3 regions of the Pseudomonas sp. LBUM1670 genome follow, and region 3 is predicted to be linked to each of the others. Evidence: predicted binding sites of a transcription regulator. Region 3 holds the regulator's gene; each other region holds the start of a gene.

Region 1 (8,170 bases), 2.9 Mb from region 3:
ATGAAGGGCTTGATTGGGAAAATAACTATAGCCTGACAATACAGCCTTTATTGCACTGAGCAACTCAGTGAGATCCTGTTGCTTGCAAACATATCCGGCAGCACCAGACTGCATGCAACGCATCGAAAAATGTCCAGGCGCCTGAGAAGTCAATATCAGCACTTTCATGGGCATTGCTGCCGAGACGAGGCGCGCAATGACTTCCAGTCCATCCAGCTTCGGTATTCCTATATCCAGAATGACAATATCCGGCATATGTTCACGAGCCAGTTGTAATGCATCCACGCCATTATCTGTTTCTGCAATGACTTCGTAGCCATGACGTTCCATCAGCATACGTACCGCAAGACGAATGACGGGGTGATCATCCACGATCAGCACTTTATTCATGGGCAAGTCCAATTTTCGCTGTTCGAATTTTTAGAGCCCGCACAATAGCCTAGTCGTTTCACCCATGGCATGCCGCCCCCCCCGGCCACCTGCACCGAGAGACATTCCCTACAAACAACGCGGAATATTCTTACAAGAAATCTTCGAGATCAGCCCGTTGAAAACTTTATTTACTTTATGACATCCCACTCATCAACAATTTTTTGTATCAATTTACAAAAAGAAAACCAAAACAATAAATTGATAACTGTGACCCGACGTGAGCCTACAGTTGAGCTACCCTTCACGAAAAGCGGAACTTCAGGGCTCGCACGACTCCTTGAAAACAATACACACAAAACCTTACAGCAAAAGGACCCCAACAATCCAACCAGCATAAAACAGATATAGGCTAACTATAAATCAACAGCTAACATCAATACTGCACAACCAAACCATTACCCATTAACCAAATGAGAAAAGATAAACTTATATGAGTACAAAACATGATCAAACTAAAACAACGAATCACCAACCCCATGACAGTCATCGCAATATTCGCAACACTGTCTGAAGCATCGGCAGCGGTTTCTCTGCCGTTCCTCGACAACAAGGAGCGCGAGATCTATATCTGGTTTTTGATCAGCTTTCCTTTTTATTTGCTTCTCCTGTTCTTCGCCACTCTCAACTTCAACTATCGATCGCTCTATGCACCGTCCGATTTTGAGAAAGGAAAGCATTTCATAAAAGTCATGGACAATGCCGAGCGTCCGGATGTTGCTCAAGGCATGCATGGCGAGAACGGCGTACGGGAAAACCTCTCGGTCCAGCACCACATCGAGTTGCCCGAGCGACTGAAGGATTTGCACATCATTGATGCGCGATGGATGAACAGAAAAATGGAGTTCCGCGAGCTACTGGAAAGGATTCGGTTACCCAAGGGAGATTCGACGCAAGTCGTCGTGTTTCTCACCAGTGCCGAATCAGAGAATTTACTGAAAGAAAGCGCGCTCAAATTTTTCAGACACGTAAAGAAACGCAGCGGCGCACCGTTTTGCATTGCTTACAATGTGAGCTCACACGACGTGACGGTCGTCGATCAACTCGCCAACTGATTCACAACGGTCAGTAGCTTTTCAGGATCAAGGGAGGGAAGCAGGCGGGAATGGCGTTACAAAAACAAGAAAGATGAATCGCAATGTCAGAAAGAAAACCCCTATTTTCAAATTTGTGGCCCTGTCGAAAACAAGGCCACAAATTCCATCAAGGCGCTAGAAACCTCAGAAAAGCTTCCGACCCTTGTTCGCCGCGATACGCATGCGCAGGGCGTTCAGCTTGATGAAGCCGGCCGCATCCGCCTGGTTGTAGGCGCCGCCGTCTTCTTCAAATGTCGCGATGTTGGCGTCGAACAACGACTCGTCGGACTTGCGGCCAGTGACGATCACGTTGCCCTTGTACAGTTTCAGGCGCACAACGCCGTTCACGTGAGCCTGGGAAGCATCGATCATCTGTTGCAGCATCAGACGCTCAGGGCTCCACCAGTAACCGGTGTAGATCAGGCTGGCGTATTTAGGCATCAACTCGTCTTTGAGGTGAGCCACTTCGCGGTCCAGGGTGATCGACTCGATCGCACGGTGAGCGCGCAGCATGATGGTGCCGCCAGGGGTTTCGTAGCAACCACGGGACTTCATGCCCACATAACGGTTCTCGACGATGTCGAGGCGGCCGATACCGTGTTCGCCACCGATACGGTTCAGGGTCGCCAGCACGGTGGCCGGGGTCATTTCGACGCCGTCCAGCGCAACGATGTCGCCGTTGCGGTAGGTCAGTTCCAGGTACTGGGCCTTGTCAGGAGCGTTCTCCGGGGAGACGGTCCATTTCCACATGTCTTCTTCGTGCTCGGTCCAGGTGTCTTCCAGCACGCCGCCTTCATAGGAGATGTGCAGCAGGTTGGCATCCATCGAGTACGGGGATTTTTTCTTGCCGTGACGCTCGATCGGGATGTTGTGCTTTTCAGCGTAATCCATCAGCTTTTCACGGGACAGCAGGTCCCATTCGCGCCACGGCGCAATCACTTTTACACCTGGCTTCAGGGCGTAGGCACCCAGTTCAAAACGAACCTGGTCGTTGCCTTTGCCGGTGGCGCCGTGGGAAATGGCGTCAGCGCCGGTTTCGTTGGCGATTTCGATCAGGCGCTTGGCGATCAACGGACGAGCGATGGAAGTACCCAGCAGGTACTCGCCTTCGTAAACGGTGTTGGCGCGGAACATCGGGAAAACGAAATCGCGTACGAATTCTTCGCGCAGATCGTCGATGTAGATCTCTTTCACGCCCATGGCCTGAGCCTTGGCGCGTGCAGGTTCGACCTCTTCGCCCTGACCCAGGTCAGCGGTGAAGGTCACGACTTCACAGTTATAAGTATCCTGCAGCCACTTGAGGATCACCGAAGTGTCCAGGCCGCCGGAATACGCCAGAACGACCTTGTTTACGTCCGCCATGCCATCACTCCACGGGGTTCTACGGAAAGCCGTCAAGTCTACCGGGCATGCAGGATAATTTACAGAGGCGCGACAGCTTATGACGACGAAGCGACAGATTATGTCGAGGCAGCGACGATGACCGCTTGGTCAGGAAGTCTTCGCGGCACTCGCCGACGCTGTTATCTGGGGTGCCGGCTGCTCGGTGGGCGCGACCCGGGCGAGGTGCACGTTGACCCGACGGTTCTTCGCCCGATTGGCCGCATTGGTGTTGGGAGCCATCGGATAACGCTCGCCGTGAAAGCGCACGGTAATCTGCGATTCCTGAAAACCGTTGGCCTTGAAGAACTCCATGACCGCCAGAGCCCGACGCCGCGACAGGTCTCGATTGGTCAGGCGGTTGCCACTGTTGTCGGAGTGGCCGTCGAGTTCGATGTGATTGACCGTCGGATCGGCCTTCATGAACTCCAGCATCACCTGCAGCTGAGCCTTGGCCTGCGCGTCGAGATCCAGGCCGTCGCCGGGAAAGCCGATCTGCGTTTGTTTGACCTGCTCGAAATTCTTCGGCAGCAGTTTCGCCACACAGCCCTGATAATCGTTAAACGCCTTGCTGAACTTGACCGGCAACAGGCGCACTTCCGACACCCGGCCATCGCCCGAATAATGTCGGACGACCGGGCTGCGCCCATCCATCAGACCACTGATCAAGCGCCCGGCCTGAACCTGCGAGCTGTTGAACAGCACATTGCCGCTGCCGATCTGCACGGAACCGAGATTGATGTCGCCACGCCCCGGCTGCCAGGGTGCAGCGGCCGCCAGCAAGGTCGCCGAGCCGCCGCCGACCATCGAGTTGTAGGCTTTCAGACGAAACGTCGCCTGCTCGCCGGCGCGACGCACGAACTCACCCGAACCGAAATCGGTGATCGGTTGAGTCAGGCGGCACTCGAACTTGTCCCCTTCGACCGTCCACTCGATGCTCTCCAGACGGGTCTGGAAAGTGAGCGCCATCGCGGGAAGGCTGGCAAACACACTGAGCAAGGCTAAATAACGCTGGCGCACGGGAGGCTCCACTGGCTTCTACAACAAAAAGACCGACACACACATGTTTACGGCATACCTGTTGGATATCGGAAGCTTCCAGCAAAACTTGATAGCGAGTGCCTGAGAGAGTCTTTTCCGGTAGCATTCCCCTCAGTTTGACCCGCCTGGAATCCCCTCATGTCCGACCGCCTGACCCTGCTGCGTCCCGACGACTGGCACATTCATCTTCGCGATGGTGCCGTGTTGACCAATACCGTTGCGGATGTCGCGCGCACCTTTGGTCGCGCCATCATCATGCCCAACCTGGTACCTCCGGTGCGTAACGCCGCTGAAGCCGACGGCTATCGCCAGCGGATTCTCGCTGCACGTCCGGCCGGCAGCCGTTTCGAACCGTTGATGGTGCTTTACCTGACCGACCGCACCCAGCCCGAAGAAATTCGTGAGGCCAAGGCCAGCGGCTTCATTCACGCCGCCAAGTTGTACCCGGCCGGTGCGACCACCAACTCGGACTCTGGCGTCACCAGCATCGACAAGATCTTCCCTGCACTCGAGGCCATGGCCGAAGTCGGGATGCCTTTGTTGGTTCACGGTGAAGTCACCCGTGGCGATGTCGACGTGTTCGACCGCGAAAAACTCTTCATCGATGAGCACATGCGTCGTGTGGTCGAGCGTTTCCCGACGCTCAAAGTGGTGTTCGAACACATCACCACCGCGGACGCCGTGCAGTTCGTCAACGAGGCTTCGGCCAACGTTGGCGCGACCATCACTGCGCATCACTTGCTGTACAACCGCAACCACATGCTGGTTGGCGGGATTCGGCCGCACTTCTATTGCCTGCCGATTCTCAAGCGCAATACGCACCAGGAAGCCTTGCTCGACGCCGCCACCAGCGGCAGCGAGAAGTTCTTCCTCGGCACCGACTCGGCGCCGCACGCCCAGCACGCCAAGGAAGCCGCTTGCGGTTGCGCCGGTTGCTACACCGCTTATGCGGCGATCGAGATGTACGCCGAAGCGTTCGAACAGCGCAATGCGCTGGACAAGCTCGAAGCCTTCGCCAGCCTTAACGGCCCGCGCTTCTATGGCCTGCCGGTGAACACCGATCGCATCACCCTGGTCCGCGAAGAGTGGACCGCCCCAACCAGCCTGCCATTTGGCGAGCTGACCGTTATCCCGCTGCGCGCCGGTGAAAAACTGCGCTGGCGCCTGCTGGAGGAACACGCGTGAGTGAAGACCATTTCGACGACGAACAGGACGGTCAAGGCGGCGGAGGTGGTCCACGCCACCCGATGGCAGCTCGATTCCGTGGATACCTGCCAGTCGTTGTCGACGTTGAAACCGGTGGTTTCAACTCTGCCACTGACGCCTTGCTGGAAATAGCCGCTACCACCATCGCCATGGATGAGAAGGGTTTTGTATACCCTGATCACACCTACTTCTTCCGCGTCGAGCCTTTTGAAGGCGCGAACATCGAAGCGGCTGCGCTGGAGTTCACCGGAATCAAACTCGATCACCCGCTGCGCATGGCGGTGAGTGAAGAAGCGGCGCTGACCGATATCTTCCGTGGCATCCGCAAGGCGTTGAAAGCCAACGGCTGCAAGCGGGCGATTCTGGTCGGGCACAACAGCAGTTTCGATCTGGGCTTCCTGAACGCGGCAGTTGCGCGCCTGGACATGAAGCGCAACCCGTTCCATCCGTTCTCCAGCTTCGACACGGCAACCCTCGCCGGTCTGGCCTACGGTCAAACCGTGCTGGCGAAAGCCTGTCAGGCCGCCGACATCGACTTCGACGGTCGCGAGGCCCACTCGGCTCGCTACGACACCGAGAAGACGGCAGAGCTGTTCTGCGGCATCGTCAATCGCTGGAAGCAGATGGGCGGCTGGGAAGACTATAACGATTGATTGCGGTCGCGGATGCGATTCGATTACGGGATTGCGCTTGTTGTAGGAGCGAGCTTGCTCGCGATGGTCGTCAACGATAACGCTGGCGGCCTGACACTGCGTAGCGCTCTCAGGTTCATCGCGAGCAAGCTCGCTCCTACAAGGGACCTGCGTTTATCCCGCCCATAAAAAAACCGGCCTCAACGGCCGGTTTTTTTATGCCTCGAACGCGCCTTACAGGGCAGCAGCGTTCTCGGTCAGGTAAGCCGCGACGCCTTCGGTCGAAGCGGTCATGCCTTTGTCGCCTTTTTTCCAGTTGGCAGGGCAGACTTCGCCGTGCTCTTCGTGGAATTGCAGAGCGTCGACCAGACGGATCAGCTCTTCCATGTTACGGCCCAGCGGCAGGTCGTTGATGATCTGCGAACGGACAACGCCTTTGTCGTCGATCAGGAACGCGCCACGGAAAGCCACGCCGCCTTCGGACTCAACGTCGTAGGCCTTGGCGATTTCGTGCTTCATGTCGGCAGCCATGGTGTAGCGAACCTGGCCGATACCGCCATTGTTCACCGGGGTGTTGCGCCATGCGTTGTGAGTGAAGTGCGAGTCGATCGAAACGGCGATCACTTCAACGTTGCGTGCCTTGAAGTCGGACATGCGGTTGTCCAGAGCGATCAGCTCGGATGGGCAAACGAAAGTGAAGTCCAGTGGGTAGAAGAACACCAGGCCGTATTTGCCTTTGATGGCCGACGACAGGGTGAAGCTGTCGACGATTTCGCCATTGCCGAGTACGGCGGGTACGGTGAAGTCAGGGGCTTGCTTGCCTACGAGTACGCTCATTGAATATCTCCTGGTGTAAAAACGTGAAGTTCCGGGTTTGCGCCAGCCTGCCACTCTCAGGCGACAGCCCTGTGACACCCACCCGCTTCATAAGGACCGGCCATCATACACTGCGTTTTTGAGCTGTCCTCAACGGTTTTTTCGCCAACACCTGAAATTGCCGTCGTCGTGATTACTGGCAGATTGCCCCGAAGAAAACCGTTCGTCAGTCACGCCGCCTTATAACGCAAAGCTTTCAGAAACCACTTTGACAATCATTCTCGTTAACATTAAGATCCATCGCAATTGAGTCACAACCAGCGACGGTTTTCACTTATGTATGTCTGCCTCTGCACTGGCGTCACCGACGGACAAATCCGCGAAGCAATCTATGAAGGATGCTGCAGTTACAAGGAAGTGCGTCAGGCTACCGGCGTAGCCAGCCAATGCGGCAAATGTGCCTGCCTTGCCAAGGAAGTGGTGCGTGAAACCCTGACCAAATTGCAAACAGCCCAGGCTGCAATTCCTTTCCCTGTAGAATTTACTGCCGCGTAAGTATCCCATTTCAAAGAACCGGACTTCATGTCCGGTTTTTTTATGCCTGAAAATCAATTGGTTACGCTCTAGACGCGGAACACAAACATTCTTATTCCGATTAATTTTCATTTAAGTTTCAATAACTTAGGTTTGACACTCTTAGTTGTGCGGCTCAAACTCTGGTTTATAGACAGCTATTACAGGGCAGGCCCCCCATCATGAAAGGCGACGTTACAGTCATCCAGCATCTCAACAAGATCCTTGCCAATGAGCTGGTCGCGATCAATCAATATTTTCTGCATGCGCGCATGTATGAAGATTGGGGCCTGAACAAGCTCGGCAAGCACGAATACCACGAGTCCATCGACGAGATGAAACACGCGGACAAGCTGATCAAGCGCATCCTGTTCCTGGAAGGCCTGCCGAACGTGCAAGACCTGGGTAAGCTGCAGATCGGCGAACACACCCAGGAAATGCTCGAGTGTGACCTGCGTATCGAACGTACCGGCCACGCCGACCTGAAAGTCGCGATTGCTCATTGCGAGACTGTTGGCGATTTCGGTAGCCGTGAACTGCTCGAAGACATTCTAGAATCCGAAGAAGAACATATCGACTGGCTGGAAACCCAACTGGGCCTGATCGATAAAGTCGGTCTTGAGAACTATCTGCAATCGCAGATGGGCGAAGAATAATTAGCGCCCGCTAAACTCGAGACAATAAAAAGCCCCGCGCTCTTTTCAAGAGGCGGGGCTTTTTTATGCCCGGTTTCAGGTTCACCCTGAAACAAATGTGGGAGCGGGCTTGCTCGCGAAAGCGGTAGGTCAGTCAACGTATCTGTTGAAAGTTGTACCGCTTTCGCGAGCAAGCCCGCTCCCACACAAGGCGGATCAGGCTTCGGACTTGTTGGCAGCAGCCGCTTCAACAGCCGCTTTGATGGTGCTTTGCAGCGAACCGTCTGCAGCCATTTCGGTCATGATGTCGCTACCGCCGACCAGCTCACCACCGACCCACAGTTGCGGGAAAGTTGGCCAGTTGGCGTATTTTGGCAGGTTG
Region 2 (8,170 bases), 1.8 Mb from region 3:
ATCTCGAATTATGGCGGCTATGCGTGGGAGGCCTTCGGGTCTGCCGGTTGGGTGCGTTACCGGTTCGCCAACCCGCGCATGGCTGCCACCCTTTTCGTTTGGCGACGATCAGAGGCAGTTTTCTTCATCGCACCTCGAGAACTGCACCATGGACGACAACTATCTGATCCCACACGTCTTCACCCGCCACAAACTCCACCTCCACGCCCTCCTCCTCCAAAACCAACCCTGGTTCAGCGCCCGCGACCTAGGCCGACTCCTACGCCTCTACCTCGACGAACGCGCCGTCCGAAAACTCGACCCCGACCAACGCCAATCCGCACGAATGCTTATCCACGGCAGCATCGAAAACACACTGCTGATTAGCGAATCCGGCGTCTACGCATTACTGGTCTACCACTACTGCCCCGAATACCGAGGCCTGCGTGAGTGGCTGACTCACGAAGTCGTGCCGGCTCTCAGAGACGCCCAGCAACCGATCTCAGCCGAACGCCCGATTCTGAGCCTGCTGAACTGGCCGGAAATGTCGTTGAGTTTGCTGCACTGGAACAACCAGCCGTGGATTCGGCTGGAGGATGTACCACACGTTCTACCTGATCAGAATGAATCAAAACGTGCGGCCAATACGCCTTGGTGGAAACGAGCTTCGCGGATGCTGCAATCGTTTTAACACTCATTTTCACCGCCTATTGACTACGTTTGCCGAGCGACAGACGTAGTCCTTTTCCATAACCAAACCCAATTCCACCCGCTGTGCTTCTGACGTCCTTCTTTCATCTCAGTACGGTCCTATATCCGTGTTTTTCCACAGGGAAAAGACGGGCAGCGATTGAGTGTTGAAGCCCACCGAAACGCCCAGGCTACCCGCCTTGTTGTGCAGCACGGTCAGCGTGTCGCCTTTGGCGTCGGCATAGGGCACGACGTTGTATACCGTCTCGTCGTAATCCTTGGTCGGCCCTCGGTAAGTCTGCCAGTCCGGCAAATCTGCTTTGGCCTTGTCGTTGAACGGTGAAACCTGTTTCACCGGCGCAGCAAAACGGGCGCCCTGCTCCAGGAACGGCGTGCTGAAGTTACTGTGATACAGCGCCTGGTACTCCTTCGGATAATCGCCGTTGTTGGTCAGGGTGTCGTTAAGACTAAAGCTGACACTGCCAGGCTCGGTGACCAGTTCGGTCGCCACAGAGAAGTCGACCTTCTTGAACGCCTGCTCTTTCAACTCTCCGCGCAAACTGATGGCGTAAGGCGGCTTTTCGTCGATGTGCAAAGTGACTTTGCTTGCCGGGATATTCGCGGCGCGACCGTGCAGCGTCAGCAGTTCGCCGTTGTCCATGCCGGGATGGCCGACCCACTCGTAGCCGCAGCGGGTGACCAGCTCGTTGAAACCCTCCAGCCAACCCAATCCGCCGCGACCGTTGAGTTCGATGAAGGAAGGATTGACCACCTCCTTGACCGGGGAATCCCAACCCATGCGGACATCTCCTACAGACGCCTGTAGGACGTTCATCCCGCGAGTCGGCACCACCGAGAGTTTCATTGTGCCGTTATCGATGTCGACGATGCTGACGCCCTCCTGCCGACCACCGTGCAGTGTTCGCAGGGTCACAGAGAAGGGTTTGTCGGTTTTTACGCCGAGTTGCTGGCTGGTGATCTGCCAGTTTTGAGCGGCTTTGTCTGTGTCGAGCAGGACGTAATCCCAGGCCACGGCGTGGGAAGCAGCGGAGAGTGCACCGAGGGCAACGAAGAGTTTGAGCGGAGTCATGGCTGGAGCCTTTCTTGGAGTTGTGCCGTTTTTATAGGCTTGCTGAAACGATTCATCAAGCGTTAAAAAAGCAAAATACCTGGAAAGGTGACGCTACAGCTCGGTACCAACTCAGGAATGAGTGGGTCCCTTCGCGAGCAAGCCCGCTCCCACAGGTTCGGCGTCGTTCACACGATTGCGGATCGACGCTAACCCTGTGGGAGCGGGCTTGCTCGCGAAAGCTATTTCAAAGACGCCTCAACGAAACCGGTCAACCTCTTGGCGCAATTCCGCCGCCAGACTCTCCAGCTCTTTAGCGGTCACCGCAAGGTTCGACACCACTTCCCGCTGCTCGCTGTTGGCCAACGCAATACTTTGAAGATTGCTGCTGAGCAATGTCGCGGTGCTGCTCTGCTCCTGAGTCGCCGTGGTGATCGCCGCGAATTGCTCACCGGCAGAACGGCTTCGCTCGTCAATCCGCGCCAGTGCCAATGCGACGTTGGCGTTACGCGATAAGCCTTCCTGCATCAGCACATTGCCCTGCTCCATGGTGCTGATGGCGTTGCCGGTTTCCTGCTGGATGCTTTGAATCATCCCGGAAATCTCGTCGGTAGCCTGACGCGTACGCGAAGCCAAATTACGCACCTCATCAGCCACCACCGCAAAACCACGCCCCTGCTCACCGGCACGCGCCGCTTCAATGGCGGCGTTGAGCGCCAGCAGATTGGTCTGCTCGGCAATCGAAGTAATCACCCCGACAATGCCGCCGATTTCCTGGGAGCGTTGTCCGAGGGTGTTGATCACCGTGGCAGTGCTGTTCAGCGCACCAGCAATTTGCTCCAGGGACGAGGACGCTTCGTCCATCGATGTACGACCGATCCGGGTTTGCTGTGCGTTTTCCTGAGCCAGACGTTGAGTGCTGCCCATGTTGTCGGCAATGTTCAGCGAGGTGGCGCTGAATTGTTCCACGGCGCCGGCCATGCTGGTGATTTCCCCCGACTGCTGCTCCATGCCTTCATACGCGCCACCCGATAAACCAGACAACGCCTGGGCACGGCTGTTGACCTCTTGCGAAGCCTTGCGGATGTGTTCGACCATCGTCGACAGCGCCTGGCTCATCTGGTTGAAGGCGCGGGCCAACTGACCGATTTCGTCATTGCTCGACACGTTCAGGCGCACGCTCAGATCACCGGCGCCCAAGGCTTCGGCCTGACGCACCAGATCACCCAGCGGCGCGAGTTTGCTGCGCAGCAACCAGACAGCCGAGCCCACAGCGATCAACATCGCCAGCAGACTGCCAATCGCCAATTGAATGCCGACGCTCCAGGTCACCGCGCTGATTTCGTCTTGCGGCATGCTCGCCACGACCGACCATGGGCCGCCGTCGAAAGGCACGGCGACGCTATAAAAATCTTCGGATGTGTCGCTCCAGAAATCGCCCTTGCCCGGCGTTTTCGCCAGCGCGGCGATGGCCGGTACAGCTTTGTCCAGCGCTTGCACGCCGGCAATGGGCACCAACCATTTGCTTTGCTCGTCCAGCAGCGCCAAAGAACCGGTCTGGCCGATGCGGAAGCGTTTGAGGTTGGCAAACTGCGCGTTCTGCGCATCGGTGTAATCGAATCCTACGAACAGCACGGCAATCACCTTACCGCTGCTGTCGCGTACCGGGGTGTACTGCGTCATGTAGGAACGTTCGAACAGCAAGGCGCGACCGACGTAGCTCTGCCCCGCCATCAGGCGCGCATAGGCCGGATGGGCATGATCCAGCAACGTGCCGATGGCGCGGCTGCCGTCCTGTTTACTCAGGGACGTGCTGACCCGAATGAAGTCCTCGCCGTTGCGCACGAACACCGTCGCAACGCCTGCCGTCATTTGCTTGAACTCGTCCACTTCCTTGAAGTTGTTGTTCAGCACTTCACTGCCCAGGTGCAGGCCCGGAGTCTGCGCACCCGCCACGGCCACCGGTTCGTCCGGGTGCACGCTCAGACCTGCGCTGAAGCGCTTCTCGAAAAGGCCGGCCAGGCGCTGGGTGCTTTCACGCAACGTGCCGTGAAACGTACTCAACTGGTCGGCCAGCAATCGGGCTTCACTGGCCAGGTGCTCTTCGCGGGTCGCGAGGTTGGCCGTGTCCAGCGAGCGCAAGGCGAACAGGGTGCTGCCACTGATGACAATCGCCAGAATAACGGCGAGCGCAAGTCCAAGCTGTGAGGCGATCCGTGCACGAGGTTGAGACATGACAGCTCCTGGCCGAGTGACCGGATCTTTCTTGATCGGCTGTTCGGCAAAATTTCTAACAATGGGAATTGCGTCGAACCCCCACGAAGGTTCCATCTGCAGATTTTCGGCGGCAAACCTGAATACTTGAGTAGCCTGCCCGGATATGGCACAACGCCTCTTTTGCGGGGGCTCTATCGATTCAGCGCAAGTGCTCGACATCCGGCAACTTCATCGCCAGGGCTTCCCCTTGCAGGAAATCGCTGAGACGGCGCAAACGTTCACCTCCGGGGCGTGTTTTCGGCCAGACGAGGTAATAATTCTCACCACTGGCGACGGCGGTCGGCCACGGCAAACTCAGACGTCCCTGAGCCACATCCTCGGCCACCATCAGCAGATCGCCCATCGACACGCCATAACCCCGGGCGGCAGCAATCATCCCCAGTTCAAGCGTGTCGAACACCTGCCCGCCCTTCAGCGACACCTGATCGGTCAGCCCCATGCGTTCCAACCAGTTGCGCCAGTCTCGCCGGTCCGGCGTAGGGTGCAGCAGTTCGGCATTGGCCAGGCGCGCAACGTCCCACGGTTGATCCTTCAGAAGATTCGGCGCGCCCACTGGAATCAGCTCCTCGGGGAACAGGAAACTGGCTTCCCAGTCCGGCGGAAAATGCCCGTTGCTGAGGATCACGGCGCAATCGAACGGCTCATGGTTGAAGTCCACCGAGTCGACGTCCATCCAGGCGCTGGTCAGTTGCACCTCGTTGCCCGGTTGCAGATGGCGAAACCGGCTGAGCCGCGCCAGCAACCAACGCATGGTCAGGGTGGACGGGGCTTTCATGCGCAGAATGTCATCCTCGGCGCGCAAGGTATTGCAGGCGCGTTCGAGTGCCGTGAAGCCTTCGCGAATGCCCGGCAGGATCAGCCGCGCCGACTCAGTCAGTTGCAGATTGCGCCCGCTGCGGTGAAACAGCCGACAGGCAAAGTGCTCTTCGAGCGTACGAATGTGTCGACTGACGGCACTCTGCGTAATCGACAATTCTTCAGCGGCGCGGGTAAACGAGCTATGCCGCGCCGCCGCTTCGAATGCGCGAAGGGCATAAAGGGGAGGAAGACGACGGGACATTCGGAAAGCTCCTATAGCGCAATCGAGTCAACTTATCAGAAATTCTCCAGGATGAGTTTTATTCATGCCACCCATCCTTTTTATCCCTTTGTGCAAACCCCGCAGAGCGCCGAGAATCGACGCTTTCCTGTTCTCTTGGACCATCGAGCGTGATGACCATGCAGCATCCAGCGCATATTGAACTCTGGGCCATCCTGCGGCTGGCGGGGCCGTTGATTGCCTCGCAGTTGGCGCACATGCTGATGGTCCTCACCGACACCTTGATGATGGCGCGCCTGAGTCCGGAGGCACTGGCCGGCGGCGGGCTCGGCGCGGCAACGTATTCGTTTGTGTCGATCTTTTGCATCGGCGTCATCGCGGCGGTTGGCACCCTGGTGGCGATCCGTCAGGGTGCGGGTGATATCGTCGGCGCGGCGCGGCTGACCCAGGCCGGATTGTGGCTGGCGTGGTTGATGGCCCTGGTGGCCGGGTTGCTGCTATGGAATCTCAAACCGGTTTTGCTGCTGTTCGGCCAGACCGAAACCAACGTCCAGTCGGCCGGACAGTTCCTGCTGATCCTGCCGTTCGCACTGCCCGGTTTCCTGAGCTTCATGGCCCTGCGCGGTTTCACCAGCGCCATTGGCCGGGCGACGCCGGTGATGGTTATCAGCCTTGGCGGCGCGGTGGCCAACTTCGTCCTCAACTATGCGTTGATCACCGGGATGTTCGGCCTGCCGAAAATGGGTCTGGTGGGCATCGGTCTGGTCACGGCGATTGTCGCCAACCTTATGGCGCTGGCGTTGGCGCTGCACATTCGGCGGCATCCGGCGTACGACGCGTATCCGTTGCGCCAGGGTTTGTCGCGGTCTGACCGGCAGTATCTGAGAGAGCTGTGGCGCCTGGGCCTGCCGATTGGCGGCACCTACGCAGTGGAAGTCGGGCTGTTTGCCTTCGCCGCGCTGTGCATGGGCACCATGGGCAGTACGCAACTGGGCGCGCACCAGATCGCGCTGCAGATTGTTTCGGTGGCATTCATGATTCCGGCGGGGCTTTCCTATGCGATCACCATGCGCATCGGCCAGCATTACGGCGCCGGGCAGCTGCTGGACGCGCGACTGGCCGGACGGGTCGGGATCGCGTTTGGCGCGGCGGCAATGCTCGGCTTCGCGATGGTCTTCTGGCTGCTACCGAATCAGTTGATCGGCCTGTTCCTGGACCACAACGACCCGGCCTTCCGCCCCGTCATCGAACTGGCTGTAAGCCTGCTGGCGGTAGCGGCGTGGTTCGAGCTGTTCGACGGTACGCAAACCATCGCCATGGGTTGCATTCGCGGGCTCAAGGACGCCAAGACCACGTTCCTGGTCGGACTGGGTTGCTATTGGCTGATTGGCGTGCCTGCCGCATGGTGGATGGCCTTCCATTTGAACTGGGGACCGACGGGCGTCTGGTGGGGGTTGGCACTGGGATTGGCGTGCGCGGCGGTGAGCCTGACGCTGGCGTTTGAGTGGAAGATGAAGCGGATGATTCGGCGGGAGCCGTCATCGCCGCGTTTCGAAGTCGCCCAGCCGGATTGAGATCCCTGTGGGAGCGGGCTTGCTCCCACATTTTGTCCGTGTTTAAACCACGACTTCCAGTGCAGGCTGCTGACTACTGTCGAACCTCAAATATTCAACCAGCTCCGTCAACGGTAACGGCTTGCTGATCAGATACCCTTGCACCTGATCGCAGCCAAAGCCGCGCAACAGGTCCATCTGCTCAATCGTTTCGACACCTTCGGCGACTACCTCGAGATTGAGGTTGTGCGCCAGATTGATCATCGCGTGGACCAGTTTGCGATTCTCTTCGCGCCCCTCCATCCCGCCGACGAAACTCTTGTCGACCTTCAACAAGGCAATCGGCAGGCTGTTGAGGTGCACGAAGGAGGAGAAGCCGGTGCCGAAGTCATCGAGGGAGAAGCGCACGCCCAAGCGCCCGAGGGCATCCATGGTCTGCTTCACCAGATCGCTGCGACGCATGACCGCCGTTTCGGTCAGTTCGAATTCCAGCCATTGCGCCTCGACGCCGCGCTCGGCAATCAGCCGGCTCAGGGTCGACAACAACTGGCTGTCCTGAAACTGCCGGAACGACAGGTTGATTGCCATGTGCAATGCCGGCAAACCCAGTTCGCGCAGCGCCTGCATGTCGCGCAACGCGCGGGAAATGACCCAGTAGCCGAGCGGCACGATCAAACCGCTTTGCTCGGCCAGTGGCACGAACTCGCTCGGCGGCAGCAAGCCACGTTCGGCATGACGCCAGCGCACCAGGGCTTCGAGGCCGACGATCTGGCCGTCTTCGAGGTTCAGGCGTGGCTGGTAATGCAGTTCCAGCTCATCGCGGCGCAACGCCCGGCGCAGCTCGCTTTCGAGGTCGGCGATGCTGCGGGCATTGCGGTTGATGCGTTCGTTGAAGATGTGAAAAGTGCAGCCTTGAGTGCTCTTGGCTTGCTGCATGGCGATGTGCGCGTGCCACATCAACGGGTCGGCGCCCGCCTGGGCGCGGGCATGGGCGATGCCCAGGCTGGAACCGATCAACAGGCTTTCACCGTCGACCCAATAAGGCTCGGCCAGCGCTTCGGTGATGCGTTCCGCCATCCATTCGGCGCGTTGCGGCGCGCGGCGGGTGTCGATCAACAGGGCGAACTCATCGCTGCCCAGCCGCGCCAATTGATCGCCCGCCTCGAGCTGGCTTTTCAGCCGTGCGACCACTTGCAGAATCAACCGGTCGCCGGCCTGGTGGCCGAGGGCGTCGTTGGCATGGCGGAAGTTGTCGAGGTCCAGGTGACCGAGGGCCAGGCCACGGCCCTCGTTTTCCGCCAGTCGTGCGGCCAGCAAGGTCTGGAAACCCTGGCGGTTGGCGATGCCGGTCAGCGGGTCTTGTTCGGCCAGGCGCTGCAGGGTGTTTTCCAACACGCCGCGCTCACGCACATGACGCAGGCAGCGGCGCAACATGCCGGAATCGAGATGATCGCGCACCAACCAGTCGCTCACGCCATCGGGCGGCAACAGCGGTTCGTGCTCGAGCAGCAACACCGTCGGCAAATTGCAACGGCCCGCCCCCGGCTGAAGGGCCGGGATCGT
Region 3 (8,170 bases):
GAGAATCTTCTCGCACAGCAGTTGCTTGACCTTCTCGGGGTTGCGCGAGATGTCTTCGAAATTCTTCGGCAGGAAATCCACCGCGCCGGCGTCCAGCGCATCCAGGGTGACCCGGGCGCCTTCGTGCGTCAGCGAGGAGAACATCAACACCGGAGTCGGGCAGCGCTGCATGATGTGCCGCACCGCCGTGATGCCATCCATCATCGGCATCTCGTAGTCCATGGTGATCACGTCCGGCTTGAGGGCCAGCGCCTGATCAATCGCCTCTTTTCCGTTGGTCGCCGTACCGACGACCTGGATATTCGAATCCGCTGAAAGAATTTCCGAGACGCGGCGGCGGAAAAACCCCGAATCGTCCACCACCAGGACTTTGACTACCATAAACACTCCGTTAGGCGGGGGCGAGGCTCAGTCGCCCCGCCCCCCCCAGAATCAAATACGCCGTGCGGCGTAACGCTTGAGCATGCTCGGAACATCGAGAATCAGCGCAATGCGGCCGTCACCGGTGATGGTGGCGCCGGACATGCCCGGAGTTCCCTGGAGCATTTTGCCCAAAGGCTTGATGACCACTTCTTCCTGGCCGACCAGTTGATCGACGACAAAGCCGATCCGCTGGGTGCCTACCGAAAGGATCACCACATGGCCTTCGCGCTGCTCTTCGTGAGCGGCGGAGCTGATCAGCCAGCGCTTGAGGTAGAACAGTGGCAGCGCCTTGTCCCGCACGATCACCACTTCCTGACCGTCCACCACGTTGGTGCGCGACAGGTCGAGGTGGAAGATCTCGTTGACGCTCACCAGCGGGAACGCAAACGCCTGGTTGCCAAGCATGACCATCAGCGTCGGCATGATCGCCAGGGTCAACGGCACCTTGATGACGATCTTCGAGCCCTTGCCCTTGGTCGAGTAGATGTTGATGGTGCCGTTGAGCTGGGCGATCTTGGTTTTCACCACGTCCATGCCCACGCCACGACCCGACACGTCGGAGATCTCGGTTTTGGTCGAGAAACCCGGCGCAAAGATCAGGTTGAAGCAGTCGGACTCGCTGAGACGGTCCGCCGCATCCTTGTCCATCAAACCTTTTTTGACCGCGATGCCGCGCAACACGTCAGCGTCCATGCCCTTGCCGTCATCGGAGATGGACAGCAGGATGTGGTCGCCTTCCTGTTCGGCGGAAAGAATCACTTTGCCGCTACGCGGCTTGCCCATCGCTTCGCGATCGGCCGGCTCTTCGATGCCGTGGTCGACCGAGTTGCGCACCAAGTGGACCAGCGGGTCGGCCAGGGCCTCGACGAGGTTCTTGTCGAGGTCGGTTTCTTCGCCGACCAGCTCCAGGTTGATCTCTTTCTTGAGCTGGCGAGCCAGGTCGCGAACCAGGCGCGGGAAGCGCCCGAAGACTTTCTTGATCGGTTGCATCCGGGTCTTCATGACCGCGGTTTGCAGGTCGGCCGTGACCACGTCGAGGTTCGACACGGCCTTGGACATGGCTTCATCGGCGCTGTTGGCGCCCAGGCGAACCAGGCGGTTACGCACCAATACCAATTCGCCGACCATGTTCATGATTTCATCGAGACGCGCGGTGTCGACCCGCACGGTGGTCTCGGCTTCGCTGGCCGGTTTTTCCGCAGGTGGCGCGGCCGGTGCACGGGCAGGCGCCGGTGCAGCGGCGGCAGGCTTCGGTGTTTCGGCTTTTGGCTCGGGCGCCTTGGCGACAAGTGCCGGGGCTTTGGCGACGGGCGCCGCTACCGAAGAAGCGGCAGAACCGGTGCCGACTTCAGTGAACTTGCCTTTACCGTGCAATTCGTCGAGCAGCGATTCGAACTCGTGATCCGAGATCAGATCGCTGCCAGCCGCTTTGGCGATGGGCGCAGCGGCGACCGGGACCGAAGCGATCGCCGATTCCAGCGCGTCGACGGCAAAGTTGCCCTTGCCGTGCAACTGATCGAGCAGGGCTTCGAACTCGTCGTCGGTAATGTCGGAGCTGTCGCCTGGCGCTTTCGGGGCAGCCGGTGCTGCGGGCGCGGCGATCGCGTCGACGGCGAACTGGCCTTTGCCGTGCAGTTGATCGAGCAACGACTCGAATTCTGCATCGGTGATTTCGTCGCTGGCCGCATTGGAAGCTGCAACCGGAGCAGCCGCCGGCGCCTCGGCCTGAGCCTTGACGGCGTTCAGCGAGTCCAGCAGTTGTTCGAATTCGCTATCGGTGATGTCGCCCGAATCGGCTTCGGCAGCCGGCTCTTCCACCACTTCAGCCACAGGCGCGGCTGGATCGGCGGTTTGCGGCTCGGCCAGACGGGCCAGGGCCGCAAGCAATTCAGGCGTGGCAGCCGTGATCGGGCTGCGTTCGCGGACTTCGCTGAACATGCTGTTCACCGCGTCCAGCGCTTCGAGAACCACGTCCATCAATTCCGAGTCGACGCGACGTTCACCCTTGCGAAGGATGTCGAACACGTTCTCGGCGATGTGACAGCACTCCACCAGCTCGTTGAGCTGGAGGAAGCCGGCGCCCCCTTTTACAGTGTGAAAACCGCGAAAAATTGCATTGAGCAAGTCCGCATCATCCGGTCGGCTTTCAAGCTCGACCAGCTGTTCGGACAGGTGCTCAAGAATCTCGCCGGCCTCAACCAGGAAATCCTGAAGGATCTCTTCATCGGCGCCGAAGCTCATTAAGGGTGTGCTCCTAACAGGTTTAAAAACCTAAAATACCTAGAATTCTAAAACCCTAGGCTGGATAGCAAATCGTCCACATCGTCCTGACCGGACACAACGTCTTCTCTTTTATCGGCATGAATCTGCGGACCTTCACCCTGAGAGAGATGTTTTTGCGGATCTTTTTCAGCAAGCATCGCTTCACGGTCATGTTCGATGCCCGCAAAGCGGTCCACCTGACTGGCCATGAGCACGAGCTTGAGCAGGTTGCTTTCAACTTCAGTAACCAATTGGGTCACACGCTTGATCACCTGACCTGTGAGGTCCTGGTAATCCTGAGCGAGCAGAATGTCGTTGAGGTTGCTCGACACCGCGCGATTGTCCGCGCTGCTGCGTGCCAGGAAACCGTCGACACGCCGTGCCAGTTCGCGGAACTCCTCGGCCCCGACTTCGCGACGCATGAACCGCCCCCAGTCCGTGCTCAGCGCCTGGGCTTCATCGCTCAGGCTGTTGACCAGCGGCGTGGAGTTTTCGACCAGATCCATGGTGCGGTTGGCGGCAGCTTCGGTCAGTTTCACAACGTAACCCAGACGCTCGGTGGCATCCGTGATCTGCGACACTTCCTCGGCTTGCGGCATGTGCGGGTCAATCTGGAAATTGACGATCGCGCTGTGCAGCTCGCGGGTGAGCTTGCCCACTTCCTGATACAGGCCGCGGTCACGGGTCTGATTGAGCTCATGGATCAGTTGTACAGCGTCGCCGAACTTGCCTTTTTCAAGGCTTTCGACCAGTTCGACCGCGTGTTTTTTCAGGGTCGATTCAAAATCGCCCTGTGAAGATTCGTTTTGGTCCATAGCTCCCCCCGTGGCGCAGTTTCTCAACCGATGCGTTCGAAAATCTTCTCGATTTTTTCTTTCAACGCCTGGGCCGTGAAGGGTTTGACCACATAGCCGTTAACACCGGCCTGGGCCGCTTCGATGATCTGCTCGCGCTTGGCTTCAGCGGTCACCATCAACACCGGCAGGTGCTTGAGCTTTTCATCGGCGCGCACGTGACGCAGCAGATCGATACCGGTCATGCCAGGCATGTTCCAGTCCGTTACCAGAAAGTCGATGCTTCCGCTGTTGAGAACCGGAATGGCAGTAGTGCCATCGTCGGCCTCGACCGTGTTGGTGAACCCAAGGTCACGCAACAGGTTTTTTATGATCCGCCGCATCGTTGAGAAGTCATCAACGATGAGGATTTTCATGTTCTTGTCCAATTCGACCTCCAAGCAGTCTTAAACGCGCCCAGCACCTGGACGCGCCATTTCATTCAATCCGGCAAAGCACTCTATGACTGTCTGGAGCACAACAGATCGAAACCGGCGCAGTTCAACACCACACCAACCACGTTCGCAGTGTCCCCACACTGCCTTCAGCGCGCTCGCCACTCCCCCAAACGCCCCCGCAAACGGGCCGCGCACTGGCTGTGTAACTGGCTTACCCGAGATTCGCTGACCCCCAGGACCTCACCGATTTCCTTGAGATTCAACTCTTCGTCGTAGTACAGCGCCAACACCAGTCGCTCACGCTCCGGCAAATTGGCAATCGCGTCCGCCAGCGCCGCCTGGAAGCGTTCATCTTCCAGATCGCGTGACGGCTCGAGATGAGCACTCGCGCCATCCTCGTGCAGCCCTTCGTGTTCGCCGTCCTGCAACAGATCGTCGAAACTGAATAACCGGCTGCCCAGGGTGTCGTTCAAAATCCCGTAGTAATCGTCGAGACTCAATTGGAGTTCGGCCGCAACTTCGTGATCTTTAGCGTCACGACCGGTTTTAGCTTCAATCGAGCGAATTGCGTCGCTGACCATGCGGGTATTGCGGTGGACCGAACGTGGCGCCCAGTCCCCCTTGCGGACTTCATCGAGCATCGCGCCGCGGATTCGAATGCCCGCGTACGTCTCGAAACTCGCGCCTTTGCTGGCGTCGTATTTGGTCGATACTTCAAGCAAGCCGATCATGCCGGCCTGGATCAGGTCTTCGACCTGGACACTGGCCGGCAGACGCGCCAGCAAGTGGTAAGCAATGCGTTTGACCAGTGGCGCGTAACGCTCGATCAGCTCGTACTGCGCGTCACGTGCCGACTTCTTGTAAAGGTTGTAACCGCTGGCTGTCATAGCACGGGACCTGCCGTTTGTTGCACGAGGCGCTCGACAAAAAACTCCAGGTGCCCACGCGGGTTGGCGGGCAGCGGCCAGGTATCGACCTTTTGTGCGATGGCCTTGAAGGCCAGGGAACACTTGGAACGCGGGAAAGCTTCATAAACCGCGCGCTGCTTCTGAACGGCCTTGCGCACGCATTCGTCGTACGGCACCGCACCGACGTATTGTAAGGCGACGTCGAGGAAGCGATCCGTGACCTTGGTCAATTTGGCGAACAGGTTGCGACCTTCCTGCGGGCTCTGGGCCATGTTGGCCAGGACGCGGAAGCGGTTCATGCCGTAGTCGCGGTTCAGCAGTTTGATCAGCGCGTAGGCATCGGTGATCGAGGTCGGCTCGTCGCAGACCACCAGCAAGACTTCTTGCGCGGCGCGAACGAAACTGACGACCGAATCACCAATACCCGCGGCGGTGTCGATCACCAGGACGTCGAGGTTGTCGCCGATATCGCTGAACGCCTGGATCAGGCCGGCGTGCTGTGCCGGGCTCAGATGCACCATGCTCTGAGTGCCGGACGCCGCCGGGACGATGCGGATGCCGCCTGGCCCCTGCAACAACACGTCGCGCAGCTCACAGCGGCCTTCGATCACGTCGGCCAGGGTACGTTTGGGTGTCAGTCCCAGCAGGACGTCGACGTTCGCCAGCCCCAGATCGGCGTCCAGCAGCATGACGCGCCGGCCGAGCTCAGCTAGAGCCAGGGACAAGTTCACTGACACGTTAGTCTTCCCGACGCCACCTTTGCCGCCGGTCACCGCGATCACCTGTACGGGATGCATGCTGCCCATGTTATTTCTTTACCTTGTCTTGCATAGACGGAGGCCACATTACTGGCTGCGCGTTCATCAACTGAACAATGCATGGCAGACCATCGATGTAGGTACAAAAACTATTCATTAATACCTCAGCTGACCTGCTTGGTCGGGCTGTGGTAAATATCAGCGAACATGTCAGCCATGGCTTCTTCGCTGGGTTCATCCTGCATTTGCACACTGACGGCGCGGCTGACCAGCTGATGACGACGCGGCAGATGCAAATCATCCGGAATCCGCGGTCCATCGGTCAGGTAAGCCACCGGCAACTCATGGCTGATTGCCAGGCTCAACACCTCGCCCAGACTTGCCGTTTCATCCAGTTTAGTCAGGATGCAGCCAGCGAGCCCGCAGCGCTTGTAACTGTGATAAGCGGCGGTTAGAACCTGTTTCTGGCTGGTGGTTGCCAGAACCAGATAGTTTTTTGATTTGATGCCACGACCGGCCAGGCTTTCGAGCTGCATGCGCAGTGCCGGATCGCTGGCCTGAAGACCTGCGGTATCGATCAGCACCACGCGTTTGCGCAGCAAAGGGTCCAGCGCCTGCACCAGGGACTGGCCCGGGTCGACGTGCGTTACCGACACGTTGAGGATCCGGCCGAGCGTCTTGAGTTGTTCCTGAGCGCCGATACGGTAGCTGTCCATGCTCACCAGCGCGATGTTTTGCGCACCATACTTAAGCACGTAACGGGCCGCGAGCTTGGCCAGGGTGGTGGTCTTGCCCATGCCGGCAGGACCGACCATGGCAATCACACCACCCTCTTCCAGCGGCTCGATTTCCGGTGTGGCGATCATCCGCGCCAGGTGCGCCAGCAACATGCGCCAGGCCTGACGAGGTTCTTCAATGTCGGTAATCAGTTCCAGCAGATCGCGGGACAACGGGCCGGACAAACCGATGCGCTGCAAGCGACGCCAAAGATTGGCCTGGGCCGGACGGCTGCCTTGCAGCTGGTTCCAGGCCAGGGAGCCGAGTTGTACTTCCATCAGCTCGCGCAGGCTGTTGAGTTCGAAACGCATCGAATCGAAAGCCCGCGGATCGACACCGCCGGTGGCTGGCGCAGGGGCCGGCGCTGCACGACGGGGTTCGGTGTAAGTCGGTTCGATCAGCGGTTCGGCGGCGGTCAGCGGCAGACCGGCGAACAACTGGCGATTGGTGGCCTTGTCGCTCTCGCCTTCGCTACGCAGGCTCAGTTCGGCCTGGGCGGTCACGATCCGCGACTGGGTCTTGCGCAGCTCGTCCTCGAGTTCCATGTTCGGAACACGCGGGGCCAGTGCCGACAGTTTGTAATCGAGGGCGGCCGTCAGCTCGACACCGCCGGCGATCCGGCGGTTGCCAATGATGGCGGCATCAGCGCCCAGCTCATCACGAACCAGCTTCATGGCCTGACGCATATCGGCGGCGAAAAAACGCTTAACTTGCATAAACCACTACCTCAGCCGTTGGGCCCTACAGTCGCAACGATGGTCACTTGCTTGTTGTCAGGGATTTCCTGGTAAGCCAACACATGCAAACCCGGGACTGCCAGTCGGCCAAATCGCGACAGCATCGCGCGAACCGGACCGGCCACCAGCAGAATCACCGGTTGACCTTGCATTTCCTGACGCTGCGCCGCTTCGATCAACGAGCGTTGCAGTTTTTCGGCCATGCTTGGCTCCAGCAGAACGCCCTCTTCCGAGCCTTGTCCTGCCTTCTGAAGACTATTGAGCAATATTTGTTCCAACCTTGGCTCAAGAGTGATAACTGGTAGCTCCGACTCAGTCCCTACAATGCTTTGGACGATTGCACGGGATACGCCGACGCGCACAGCGGCCACCAGAGCGGCAGTATCTTGACTCTTGGCGGCATTGTTCGCGATTGCCTCGGCGATGCTGCGAATGTCCCGCACGGGCACCTGTTCGGCCAGCAACGCCTGGAGAACCTTGAGCAACTGCGACAACGACACCACGCCCGGCACCAGTTCCTCGGCCAGTTTAGGCGAGCTTTTGGCCAGCAATTGCATGAGTTGCTGCACTTCTTCGTGGCCGATCAGCTCACTGGAGTGTTTGTACAGAATCTGGTTCAAGTGAGTTGCCACTACTGTACTGGCATCGACCACCGTGTAACCAAGGGATTGCGCCTGCGCACGCTGGCTGATTTCGATCCAGACCGCTTCCAGCCCGAAAGCCGGATCTTTGGCGGTGATGCCGTTGAGCGAACCGTAGACCTGACCCGGATTAATCGCCAACTCCCGATCCGGATAAATCTCCGCTTCGGCCAGGATCACCCCCATCAGGGTCAGTCGATAGGCACTTGGCGCGAGGTCGAGGTTGTCACGGATATGCACAGTCGGCATCAGGAAACCCAGATCCTGGGACAGCTTCTTGCGCACGCCCTTGATCCGCGCCAGCAACTGACCACCCTGATTGCGATCCACCAGCGGAATCAGGCGATAACCGACCTCCAGACCAATCATGTCGATCGGCGTCACATCGTCCCAGCCAAGCTCCTTGGTTTCCTGCGCGCGAGCGGGCGATGGC

Evidence for each region. The regulator FliA, encoded in region 3, starts transcription of late flagellar genes. The targets are predictions, from matches to a motif close to CTAAAGTTTNNNNNNNNNNNGCCGNTAA.
Region 1: the regulator FliA is predicted to act here: its motif matches at 3,971-3,998, upstream of ACA073_RS20865 (flagellar protein MotY).
Region 2: the regulator FliA is predicted to act here: its motif matches at 4,077-4,104, upstream of ACA073_RS25670 (methyl-accepting chemotaxis protein).

What each region holds. Positions count from the first base shown of each region.
Region 1 covers NZ_CP166783.1:4,578,310-4,586,479, forward strand. Annotated here, with positions in the region: gene ACA073_RS20850 (response regulator transcription factor) at 1-390, opposite strand, end outside; gene ACA073_RS20855 (hypothetical protein) at 876-1,484, shown strand; gene ACA073_RS20860 (argininosuccinate synthase) at 1,650-2,867, opposite strand; gene ACA073_RS20865 (flagellar protein MotY) at 2,997-3,905, opposite strand; gene pyrC (dihydroorotase) at 4,065-5,111, shown strand; gene rnt (ribonuclease T) at 5,108-5,785, shown strand; gene ACA073_RS20880 (peroxiredoxin) at 5,999-6,601, opposite strand; gene ACA073_RS20885 (bacterioferritin-associated ferredoxin) at 6,917-7,135, shown strand; gene bfr (bacterioferritin) at 7,336-7,809, shown strand; gene grxD (Grx4 family monothiol glutaredoxin) at 8,005-8,170, opposite strand, start outside.
Region 2 covers NZ_CP166783.1:5,594,298-5,602,467, forward strand. Annotated here, with positions in the region: gene ACA073_RS25660 (BRO-N domain-containing protein) at 149-670, shown strand; partial or broken gene ACA073_RS25665 (aldose 1-epimerase family protein) at 794-1,759, opposite strand; gene ACA073_RS25670 (methyl-accepting chemotaxis protein) at 1,997-3,973, opposite strand; gene ACA073_RS25675 (LysR substrate-binding domain-containing protein) at 4,155-5,075, opposite strand; gene ACA073_RS25680 (NorM family multidrug efflux MATE transporter) at 5,234-6,628, shown strand; gene ACA073_RS25685 (putative bifunctional diguanylate cyclase/phosphodiesterase) at 6,671-8,170, opposite strand, start outside.
Region 3 covers NZ_CP166783.1:1,662,776-1,670,945, reverse strand. Annotated here, with positions in the region: gene ACA073_RS07630 (protein-glutamate methylesterase/protein-glutamine glutaminase) at 1-381, opposite strand, end outside; gene ACA073_RS07625 (chemotaxis protein CheA) at 433-2,664, opposite strand; gene ACA073_RS07620 (protein phosphatase CheZ) at 2,712-3,500, opposite strand; gene ACA073_RS07615 (chemotaxis response regulator CheY) at 3,524-3,895, opposite strand; gene fliA (RNA polymerase sigma factor FliA) at 4,063-4,803, opposite strand; gene fleN (flagellar synthesis regulator FleN) at 4,800-5,630, opposite strand; gene flhF (flagellar biosynthesis GTPase FlhF) at 5,747-7,075, opposite strand; gene flhA (flagellar biosynthesis protein FlhA) at 7,087-8,170, opposite strand, start outside.